3 regions of the Streptomyces sp. NPDC051578 genome follow, and region 1 is predicted to be linked to each of the others. Evidence: riboswitches for the same ligand, from Rfam matches in the RefSeq annotation. Region 1 holds a riboswitch; each other region holds the start of a gene.

Region 1 (3,103 bases):
CCGTGATGGAGGACGAGGGGATCGTGGCCCGTGCCCGGGCGACGGGCGACCTGCTGCGCGGGCGGCTCGCGGCCCTGGTGGACGAGTACGAGCTGCTCCACGAGGTGCGCGGGCGCGGACTGATGATCGGCATCGAGTTCGGCCGGCCGTCCTCGCTCGGCCTGCGCAGCCGCTGGACGATGCTCCAGGCCGCCCGCAAGGGGCTCTTCGCTCAGATGGTCGTGGTGCCGCTGCTCCAGAAGCACCGGATCCTCACGCAGGTGTCCGGGGACCACCTGGAGGTCATCAAACTGATCCCGCCGCTGATCGTGGACGAGGCGGATGTGGACCGGTTCGTCGTCGCCTTCCGCGAGGTCATGGACGAGGCGCACGGCGGGGGCGCCCTGATGTGGGACTTCGGCAGGACGCTGGTGAAGCAGGCCGTCGGCAACCGCTGACGGCCTGCCCCGGTCGTGACGCGGCCGAGGGGCCGGTCGGTCGGGCAGCCGGTCCCTCAGCCGGCCGAGGGACCGGTCAGTCGAGCAGCCGGTCCCTCAGCCGGCCGAGGGTCGCGGGCGCGAGCCCGAGCCCCTCGGCGAGGTAGGGCCCCACCCCGCCCCACGTGGCGTCGATCGTCTCGAAGGCCGTGGCCAGGAACTCGGCGCGGGCGTCGAAGAGCGGGGCCAGCAGCTCCATCACCTCGGGGGAGCGGGCCCCGGGGGAGTCGTCGCCGCGGCGCACCCGGTAGCGGTTGTGCGGGGCGTTCGACTCCAGGTAGTCCGCCACGATCGCCTCGCGCTCGACCCCGAGGGCGAGCAGGGTGACGGCGATCGACAGCCCGGCCCGGTCCTTGCCCGCCGCGCAGTGCATCAGGGCCGGGACGCTGTCCTCGGCGAGCGCGTGGACGACGCGGCTGTGCTCCGTCGTCCGGTCCCTGATGATCGTCCGGTACGAGTTCTGCATCCGGGCGGCGGCCCTTCCCTCGCCCAAGAGGCCCCGGAGCTGCCCGAGATCGCCGTCGCGGACCATTTTCCAGAACTCCCGGCCGTCCGCCGGATCCGTCAGGGGAATGTTCACGTTCCGGACGCCGGGCAGATCGACGTCCGGGCCTTCCAGTGCGTGATCGGCGCCGTTGCGGAAGTCGAAAACGGTGTGCAGACCGAGCGAGGTCAGGAATTCCACATCGTTTTCGGTGGCATGTGCCAGATGTCCGCTTCGGAAGAGAAGTCCCGGCCTGACCCTCCGTCCGTCGGTGGTCGGCAGTCCACCCACGTCACGGAAATTGCGCACTCCGGACAGTTCGGGCCCCGTGGGCGGGTTCGTGGCTATCTGCTGGGTCACGGGACGGGTCCTCCGCATCGTCGTGGGCCGTCGCGGCCGGGGTGGTGGGCGCAGGCGGCCGGGTCCTGTCGCGCTGTCCGAATTGAGCCGGTTGAAGCCAACTTGCCATATCCGGGGGCGAGATCGCGCCGGACGCCGTGAGCCAGATCATACGGTGACGGTGCGTGCCTGATCGCGGAACGCGAATTCCCTCACCGTAACGGTCGTTGAGGGAGCGGAATGGACGCAGGGTGACGGGAATTCAGCCGGTTCCCCGTACCTGCTATTCCGTCAGGGAATTCATGGCTTGTTGTGTACTGCCCCACTGGATTACCTTCGCGATCGATCCGGGTGGACCGCCGAATCCTGCCGCCGCCCGGGAACCGCACCCGACTATTCACGCGCGCGGCAGGAGCGGGGGAACCAGGTAAGCCGCTGTTCCGGATCTTCCCGCCGGAACGGCTCGGGGTGAAGTCGTACATCGCTGCTGTGCGTACGACCGGACATCTCCAGTCCGAACCCGACAGCTCACCTCGCAGGCGACGGAGAGGAATTCGTCATGCCCGCACAAGGCAAGCACCGCCGACCGAAGTCCCGTGCCATACCCCGCGGACTGGCCGCCGCCGGTACCGGCGGCGCGGCGCTCGCGCTGCCGCTGATGGGCGCCGCCGGCGCCCACGCCGCCCCCGCCGCCGCCCACACCACGCTGCCCGTCCAGGCCCCGCAGCACCCGGTGTCCGTGCAGGCGGCACCCGCCGCGGCCGCGGCCACCGCCCCCGCCGTCTACACCGTCGTCCCCGGCGACTACCTGTCGAAGATCGCCGCCGAGCGCCACGTCTCCGGCGGCTGGGAGCGGCTCTACGCCGACAACCGCGAGGCGGTCGGCGCCGATCCCTCCCTGATCCACCCGGGCCTGCGGCTGACGCTCGGCGGTCACGGGGACCGGACCCACGCCAAGCCGGCCCCCCGGGCCGCGGGCACGGCTTCGGCTCCGGATGCCTCCGACCGCTCCTCCGGCGAGGCTCAGGCGCCCTCCGAGGCGGGCTCCGGCAGCGGTTCCGCGGCCGTGCGGCCCGAGGCCCCGTCCGCGCAGGGCTCCGGCTCCTCCACCGGCGCGGTGACGGCGTCCGGATTCGTCGCCCCGGTCAGCGGCGGGATCTCCACCCCGTACAAGCTGGCGGGCAGCATGTGGTCCTCCGGTTACCACACAGGCGTCGACTTCATCGCGAGCACCGGCACCACCGTCAAGGCGGTCGGCGCCGGCACCGTGGTCACGGCGGGCTGGGGCGGTGCGTACGGCAACGAGGTCGTGATCCGGCACGCCGACGGCAAGTACTCCCAGTACGGCCACCTCTCCCAGCTGTCCGTCTCGGTCGGCCAGAGCGTCACGGCCGGCCAGCAGATCGGGCTCTCCGGCGCCACCGGCAACGTGACCGGCCCGCACCTCCACTTCGAGGTCCGCACCGGTCCGTCCTACGGCTCGGACATCGACCCGCTCGCGTACCTGCGCTCGAAGGGCGTCAGCATCTGACGCACCGCGGCACCGCGGTACAGGAACGCGCCGACGCGTGAGGCCGGGGCCCCGAAAGGGGGTTCCGGCCTCACGCGTTTCTTATTCCTCATGTGCATCGTGGCGTAGATCACGGTCCGTCAAACCCTCATTACGTTGGCGTAGGTCGGCCGCGGGGGTGAAGGATGTGGTGCTGTGGCAGCGACGAAGACGACACTCAAGACCATCGGTTCGTACGCGGCGATCGGGGACAGCTTCACCGAGGGCGTAGGGGACCCGGGACCCGGGGATTCG
Region 2 (3,103 bases), on a different contig from region 1:
CTCGGCCTCCAGGGTGCGCAGCGCCTCGCGGACGGGGACGCGCGAGACTCCGTATCGGCGGGCGAGGACCTCCTCGGTCAGCCTGCCGCCCGGTTCGAAGACGCCCGAGACGATGTCGTCACGAATTGCGGCGCATACCGCGTGCGCAGGAATACGCAAGACCGGACTCCGCTCTCATTCCGACTGCCGGTTACCGGCGTTGCCACCATGACCGTACTGCGACTCTATTGCAACACACGACGATTTCCGAGAACGGCCGGAAATACGAAACATTTGCCGAGTGCGGACGGGCCGGCGGGCGGGCGGGCGGAGAAGCGTGGCGGGAGGCGGGCGACCGGAGGCGGCGTCGGGCGATGGGGATACGCGCGAGGCCCCGGCTCGGTGAGCCGGGGCCTCGGACGCAGCGGAGCGGGTGCGGTCAGACGCTGACGCCGTGCGAGCGCAGGTACGCCACCGGATCGATGTCCGTGCCGTACGTTGCGCCGGTACGGGCCTCGAAGTGCAGGTGCGGGCCGCTGGAGTTGCCCGTGGAGCCGGACAGGCCGATCTGCTGGCCCGGGGTGACCTGCTCGCCGACGGAGACGCTCAGCGAGGACATGTGCCCGTACTGGGTGTAGGTGCCGTCGTTGTGCCTGATGACCACGTTGTTGCCGTACGCGCCACCCCAGCCGGCCTCTACGACGGTGCCCGCGCCCACGGCGTGGACGGTGGTGCCGGAGGCGGCGTGGAAGTCGATGCCCGTGTGGCTGCCGGAGGACCACATGCCGCCGCCCGCCTTGTACTGCGTGCTGACGTACGAGCCGTCGACCGGGGCCACGAAGGTGTTGAGGCGCTTGCGTTCCTCCTCGCGGGCCGCCCGCTCGGCGGCGTCACGCTCGGCCTTGGCCTTGGCCTCCGCGAGGCGCTTGGCCTCGGCGGCGCGGGTCTTGGCCTCGGCTTCGGCCTGCGCCTTGGCCGCGGCGGCCTCGGCGGCGCGGTTCTGGGACTCGGCCTGGGTCTGGATCTCGTTCTGGAGGTCCTCGGCGACGACCACGGCGCCGAGACCGGTGTCCTCGATCGAGGGGGCCGCCGCCTTGTCCGCGGCGAACGCGGGGCCGGCGAGGGTGCCGACGACGCCGGTGGTGGCGAGGGCGGCTATGCCGGCGTAACCGGCGGTCTTGCGGCTCAGACGACTGGAACCACGGTGCTTACCGGCGGCACGACTGCCAAACGCCATGAAGGGTTTGATCCTTTCCTTCCCTCTCGCCTACCGGGTTAGCTGACGGGTTCGGAGCAGGAAGGTCTCCTACGGGCCCCTCTTGCGAGGTGTCCGATTCACCCCAGGGACGCATGTGGGTCCCCGGCTCCCCAGGCTCGCGCCTGACGGGGACTCGGCGATCGCTGTCCGGTGCCGCGGGTGCGGCGGGCACAACTGACGGACAGCACGGCCGACGCTAGGCGGATCATCAGTCAATCTCCAAACAGACACGCGCTTTTGTTACCTACGCCACACCACATACGATCAACCACACCACCAAACAGACAAAAAGGGACTCCGGCGGACAAGCCGCCGGAGTCCCGTTCACCAATCAGGTGCCCGCTCCCGTCAGTTGGTGACGACGGTGACCTCGCCGATCCCGAGGGCCCGGACCGGCTCCTCGATCTGCGCCGCGTCCCCGACCAGGACCGTGACCAGCCGGTCCACCGGGAACGCGGCGACGGCCGCCGAAGTGGCCTCCACCGTGCCCGTCGCGGCGAGCTGCGCGTACAACCGCGCCTGGTAGTCGTCCGGCAGCTCCTGCTCGACCTGGTCGGCCAGGGTGCCCGCGATCGAGGCCGCCGTCTCGAACTTCAGCGGGGCCACGCCCACCAGGTTCTGTACCGCGACGTCCCGTTCGGCGTCGGTCAGGCCGCCCTCCGCGAGGGTGCGCAGCACCGTCCAGAGGTCGTCCAGCGCCGGGCCGGTGTTGGGCGTGTCCACCGAGCCGCTGATGGCGAGCATCGAGGCGCCCTTGCCGTCGGCGGTCGAACGCAGCACCTGGGCGAAGGCGCGCACGCCGTAGGTGTACCCCTTCTCCTCGCGCAGCACCTTGTCCAGGCGGGAGGTGAGGGTTCCGCCCAGGCAGTACGTGCCGAGCACCTGGGCCGCCCAGACACGGTCGTGCCGGTCGGGGCCGATGCGGCCGATGAGCAGCTGCGTCTGGACCGCGCCGGGCCGGTCCACGATGACCACGCGGCCGGTGTCGTCGGCGGTCACCGGGGGCACGGGCAGCGGCTCGGCGCTGCCGCCGGTCCAGCCGCCCAGGGTGTCCGCGAGGACCGCGTCGAGGTCGATGCCGGTCAGGTCTCCGACGACCACCGCGGTGGCGGTGGAGGGGCGCACGTGGGCCTCGTAGAAGGCGCGTACGGCTGCGGAGTCGATCCGGGCCACCGTCTCCTCGGTGCCCTGGCGGGGCCGGGACATCCGCAGGGTGCCCGGGAAGAGCTCCTTGGAGAGCTCCTTCGCGGCGCGGCGCTGCGGGTTGGCCAGCTCGTGCGGGATCTCGTCGAGCCGGTTGCGCACCAGCCGGTCGACCTCGCCGTCGGCGAAGGCGGGGGCGCGCAGCGCCTCGGCGACCAGGCCGAGGGCCTTGGCGAGGCGGGAGGCCGGGACCTCCAGGGAGACCCGGACGCCCGGGTGGTCGGCGTGCGCGTCGAGCGTGGCGCCGCAGCGCTCCAGCTCGGCGGCGAACTCCTCGGCGGAGTGCTTGTCGGTGCCCTCCGACAGGGCGCGGGCCATGATGGTGGCCACGCCGTCCAGGCCCTCGGGCTCCGCGTCCAGCGGGGCGGCGAGGTTGATCTCGACGGCGATCACCTGCTGGCCGGGGCGGTGGCACCGCAGCACGGTCAGGCCGTTGGGCAGCGAGCCGCGCTCGGGGGCCGGGAAGGCCCAGGGCTTGGCCTCGCCGGCCTGCGGCTGCGGGTGGAGGGTCATCGTGACGGCTGCGGTGTCGCTCACTGCTCCGCCCCTTCGTTCTCGGTCTCGTCGGTCTCGTCGGACTCCGCAGAGAGCGGCTCGTACACGAGCACCGCGCGGTTGTCGGGGCGCAGCCGGGCCGCGGCCACGGCCTGCACTTCCTCGGCG
Region 3 (3,103 bases), on a different contig from region 1:
CCGAACGCCACCGCCCCCGCGACCCCGACCCTCCCGGGCGCCCCCGCCACCCCGGGCACCTCCGCGACCCCCACCACGCCGTCCCCCTCCGGGGCGCCCTCCACGCCCGCCGCCCCGGCGACCGGGACCCCCTCCGCCGCGCCGAACGCACCCGCGGCCGACTCCGTGACGGAGGGCGGCGGCAAGCACCGCGGCCCGGCCGCGGTCGAGACGCCCGCGGCGGCGCCTGACGCCGCGTCGGACCCCACGTACACGGTGAAGGCGGGCGACAGCCTGACCGCCATCGCGGACGCCCAGGGGCTCAAGGGGGGCTGGAACGCGCTCTACAAGGCCAACGAGCAGGTCATCGGCAGCGACGCCGACCTCATCAAGCCCGGTCAGAATCTGGATCTAACCAAGAAATAACGGGCACTTCGGACGGCCGTAAAGAGCTGAATGCCCGTTATCCGCAAGTGAGACATGCGTCTCTTCCGGTCAACTGGCGTGTCTCGTACCGAAGCTCCCGCAAACCCCGCCCTCACCTGCGAAAACGCCCTTAAGCGGAACGCAAGCAGGTCGATTTCTCCCCGATGTCCCTCGTTGAACATCGGGGAGAGACCTGTCTACCTTCTGAATCGCTCGCCACCGCGAGCCTCTTCGACCGCATCGCCGAATCCTGCCGGCGGACGGAGAGAACAGTCGTCGCGTAAAGCGCCGAAGGCAGGAGCGGGGGAACCAAGGTAGGCGCCGGGAACGGCCGTTGAGAGACGGCCGGGGAACCGGCTAGGGGTTAAGCCGCGCGCTGGTCGCGCGGCCGGGCAACTCACTCGCCCGAACCCGACAGCTCACCTCGCAGGCGTCGGTGAGGAGAAACTCCATGCTGCTTTCCGGCAAGGGCAAGCACCGCCGCGCCACGGCCATTGAGCGGACCACCCGCATCGTCACGCTCGCCGGTGTCGCCGGTGTCGCCGTCGCCGCGCCGCTCATGGCGGCCGGCTCCGCCAGCGCCGCGACCGCCTCCGAGTGGGACCGCGTCGCAGCCTGCGAGTCAGGCGGCAACTGGGCCATCAACACCGGCAACGGTTACTACGGCGGCCTGCAGTTCTCGTCCTCCACCTGGGCCGCCTACGGCGGCAAGGCGTACGCCGCCCAGGCCAACCAGGCCTCGAAGTCCCAGCAGATAGCCGTCGCCGAGAAGGTCCTCAAGAGCCAGGGCAAGGGCGCGTGGCCGTCCTGTGGCGTGGGCCTGTCGAACTCCTCGTACAGCGGCGGCGGCGCGGCCGAGGCGCCCAAGCCGAAGCCGAAGACCGAGACCAAGGCCGCGCCGGCGCCGAAGAAGGAGACCAAGCGGCCCGAGGCCCCGGTCACCCGCTCCGAGCGCTCCGAGGCCGCCCCGGCCCCGAAGGCCGCGCCGAAGACCGAGGCCCCGAAGGCGGGCAACGGCTCGTACGAGGTCAAGGAGGGCGACACCCTGGGCACCATCGCCCAGGTGAACGGCGTCAAGGGCGGCTGGGAGAAGCTGTTCGAGCTCAACAAGGACACCGTCTCCGACGCCGACCTGATCTTCCCGGGCCAGAAGCTGAAGCTCGGCTGAACCATCGGGTAACACCGATTCCGACCACCGCCCGGCGCGTCCCCCCACGCGCCGGGCGGTGGTGCGTGCGCGTGCGGGCCCGGCCCGCAACCGGACCCGGAGCGGGCCGATCGGCGCACCCTTTGTCCTGGAAAACGGGTGTCCGGCCGGTTTTTCGTCCCAGGACCCGGGCGGTCGGCCGGTCCAGTGCCCGGAGCCGGTTAGGCTCTAGTCGGCAGGGCCGTCCCACGGCCACCCGCCACCGCACACCCAGCGTCACATCCCAGAAGGAGATGCTCGTGCCGTCCATCGACGTCGTCGTAGCCCGGGAAATCCTGGACTCCCGAGGCAACCCCACGGTCGAGGTCGAGGTGGGCCTCGACGATGGCAGCACCGGCCGTGCTGCAGTCCCGTCCGGCGCCTCCACCGGTGCATTCGAGGCCATCGAGCTCCGTGACGGTGACCCCAACCGTTACATGGGCAAGGGTGTCGAGAAGGCCGTCCTCGCCGTCATCGAGCAGATCGGCCCGGAGCTCGTCGGCTACGACGCCACCGAGCAGCGGCTGATCGACCAGGCCATGTTCGACCTGGACGCCACCGACAACAAGGCCTCCCTCGGCGCCAACGCCATCCTCGGCGTCTCCCTCGCCGTCGCGCACGCCGCGTCCGAGGCCTCGGACCTGCCGCTCTTCCGCTACCTCGGCGGCCCGAACGCGCACCTGCTGCCCGTCCCGATGATGAACATCCTCAACGGTGGGTCGCACGCCGACTCCAACGTCGACATCCAGGAGTTCATGATCGCCCCGATCGGCGCGGAGTCCTTCTCCGAGGCGCTGCGCTGGGGCGCGGAGGTCTACCACACCCTCAAGAAGGTCCTGCACACCAAGGGCCTGTCCACCGGCCTGGGCGACGAGGGCGGCTTCGCCCCGAACCTGGAGTCCAACCGCGCCGCGCTCGACCTCATCGTCGAGGCCATCAAGCAGGCCGGCTACACCCCGGGCAAGGACATCGCGCTCGCGCTCGACGTCGCCGCGTCCGAGTTCTACAAGGACGGCAAGTACGAGTTCGAGGGCCAGTCCCGCTCGGCCGCCGAGATGACCGAGTACTACGCCGAGCTCGTCGAGGCGTACCCGCTCGTCTCCATCGAGGACCCGCTGTTCGAGGACGACTGGGCCGGCTGGAAGACCGTCACCGACCGCCTGGGCTCCAAGGTCCAGATCGTCGGCGACGACCTCTTCGTCACCAACCCGGAGCGCCTGGCCCGCGGCATCGAGGAGGGCTCCGCGAACGCCCTGCTCGTCAAGGTCAACCAGATCGGTTCGCTGACCGAGACGCTGGACGCCGTCGAGATGGCGCAGCGCAACGGCTTCAAGTGCATGATGTCGCACCGCTCCGGCGAAACCGAGGACGTCACCATCGCCGACCTCGCGGTCGCGGTGAACTGCGGCCAGATCAAGACCGGCGCCCCGGCCCGCTCGGACCGTGTCGCCAAGTACAACCAGCTGCTGCGCATCGAGGAGATCCTCGACGACGCCGCCGTCTACGCGGGCC

What was found. Region 1 has a riboswitch for cyclic di-AMP ahead of ACIA6C_RS22175 (LysM peptidoglycan-binding domain-containing M23 family metallopeptidase). Riboswitches for the same ligand answer to the same signal wherever they lie in the genome.
Positions count from the first base shown of each region.
Region 2: linked by a shared signal. The riboswitch ahead of ACIA6C_RS31025 (M23 family metallopeptidase) and the one ahead of ACIA6C_RS22175 (LysM peptidoglycan-binding domain-containing M23 family metallopeptidase) in region 1 are both predicted to bind cyclic di-AMP.
Region 3: linked by a shared signal. The riboswitch ahead of ACIA6C_RS26180 (transglycosylase family protein) and the one ahead of ACIA6C_RS22175 (LysM peptidoglycan-binding domain-containing M23 family metallopeptidase) in region 1 are both predicted to bind cyclic di-AMP.

Region 1 is NZ_JBITDH010000005.1:113,931-117,033, forward strand. Features, by position in the region: gene ACIA6C_RS22165 (aspartate aminotransferase family protein) at 1-437, shown strand, start outside; gene ACIA6C_RS22170 (tyrosine-protein phosphatase) at 514-1,320, opposite strand; cyclic di-AMP (ydaO/yuaA leader) riboswitch at 1,647-1,854, shown strand; gene ACIA6C_RS22175 (LysM peptidoglycan-binding domain-containing M23 family metallopeptidase) at 1,859-2,830, shown strand; gene ACIA6C_RS22180 (SGNH/GDSL hydrolase family protein) at 3,005-3,103, shown strand, end outside.
Region 2 is NZ_JBITDH010000013.1:20,735-23,837, reverse strand. Features, by position in the region: gene ACIA6C_RS31030 (GntR family transcriptional regulator) at 1-159, opposite strand, end outside; gene ACIA6C_RS31025 (M23 family metallopeptidase) at 419-1,216, opposite strand; cyclic di-AMP (ydaO/yuaA leader) riboswitch at 1,229-1,386, opposite strand; gene ACIA6C_RS31020 (M16 family metallopeptidase) at 1,586-2,953, opposite strand; gene ACIA6C_RS31015 (pitrilysin family protein) at 2,974-3,103, opposite strand, start outside.
Region 3 is NZ_JBITDH010000007.1:214,145-217,247, forward strand. Features, by position in the region: gene ACIA6C_RS26175 (transglycosylase family protein) at 1-405, shown strand, start outside; cyclic di-AMP (ydaO/yuaA leader) riboswitch at 682-853, shown strand; gene ACIA6C_RS26180 (transglycosylase family protein) at 857-1,573, shown strand; gene eno (phosphopyruvate hydratase) at 1,846-3,103, shown strand, end outside.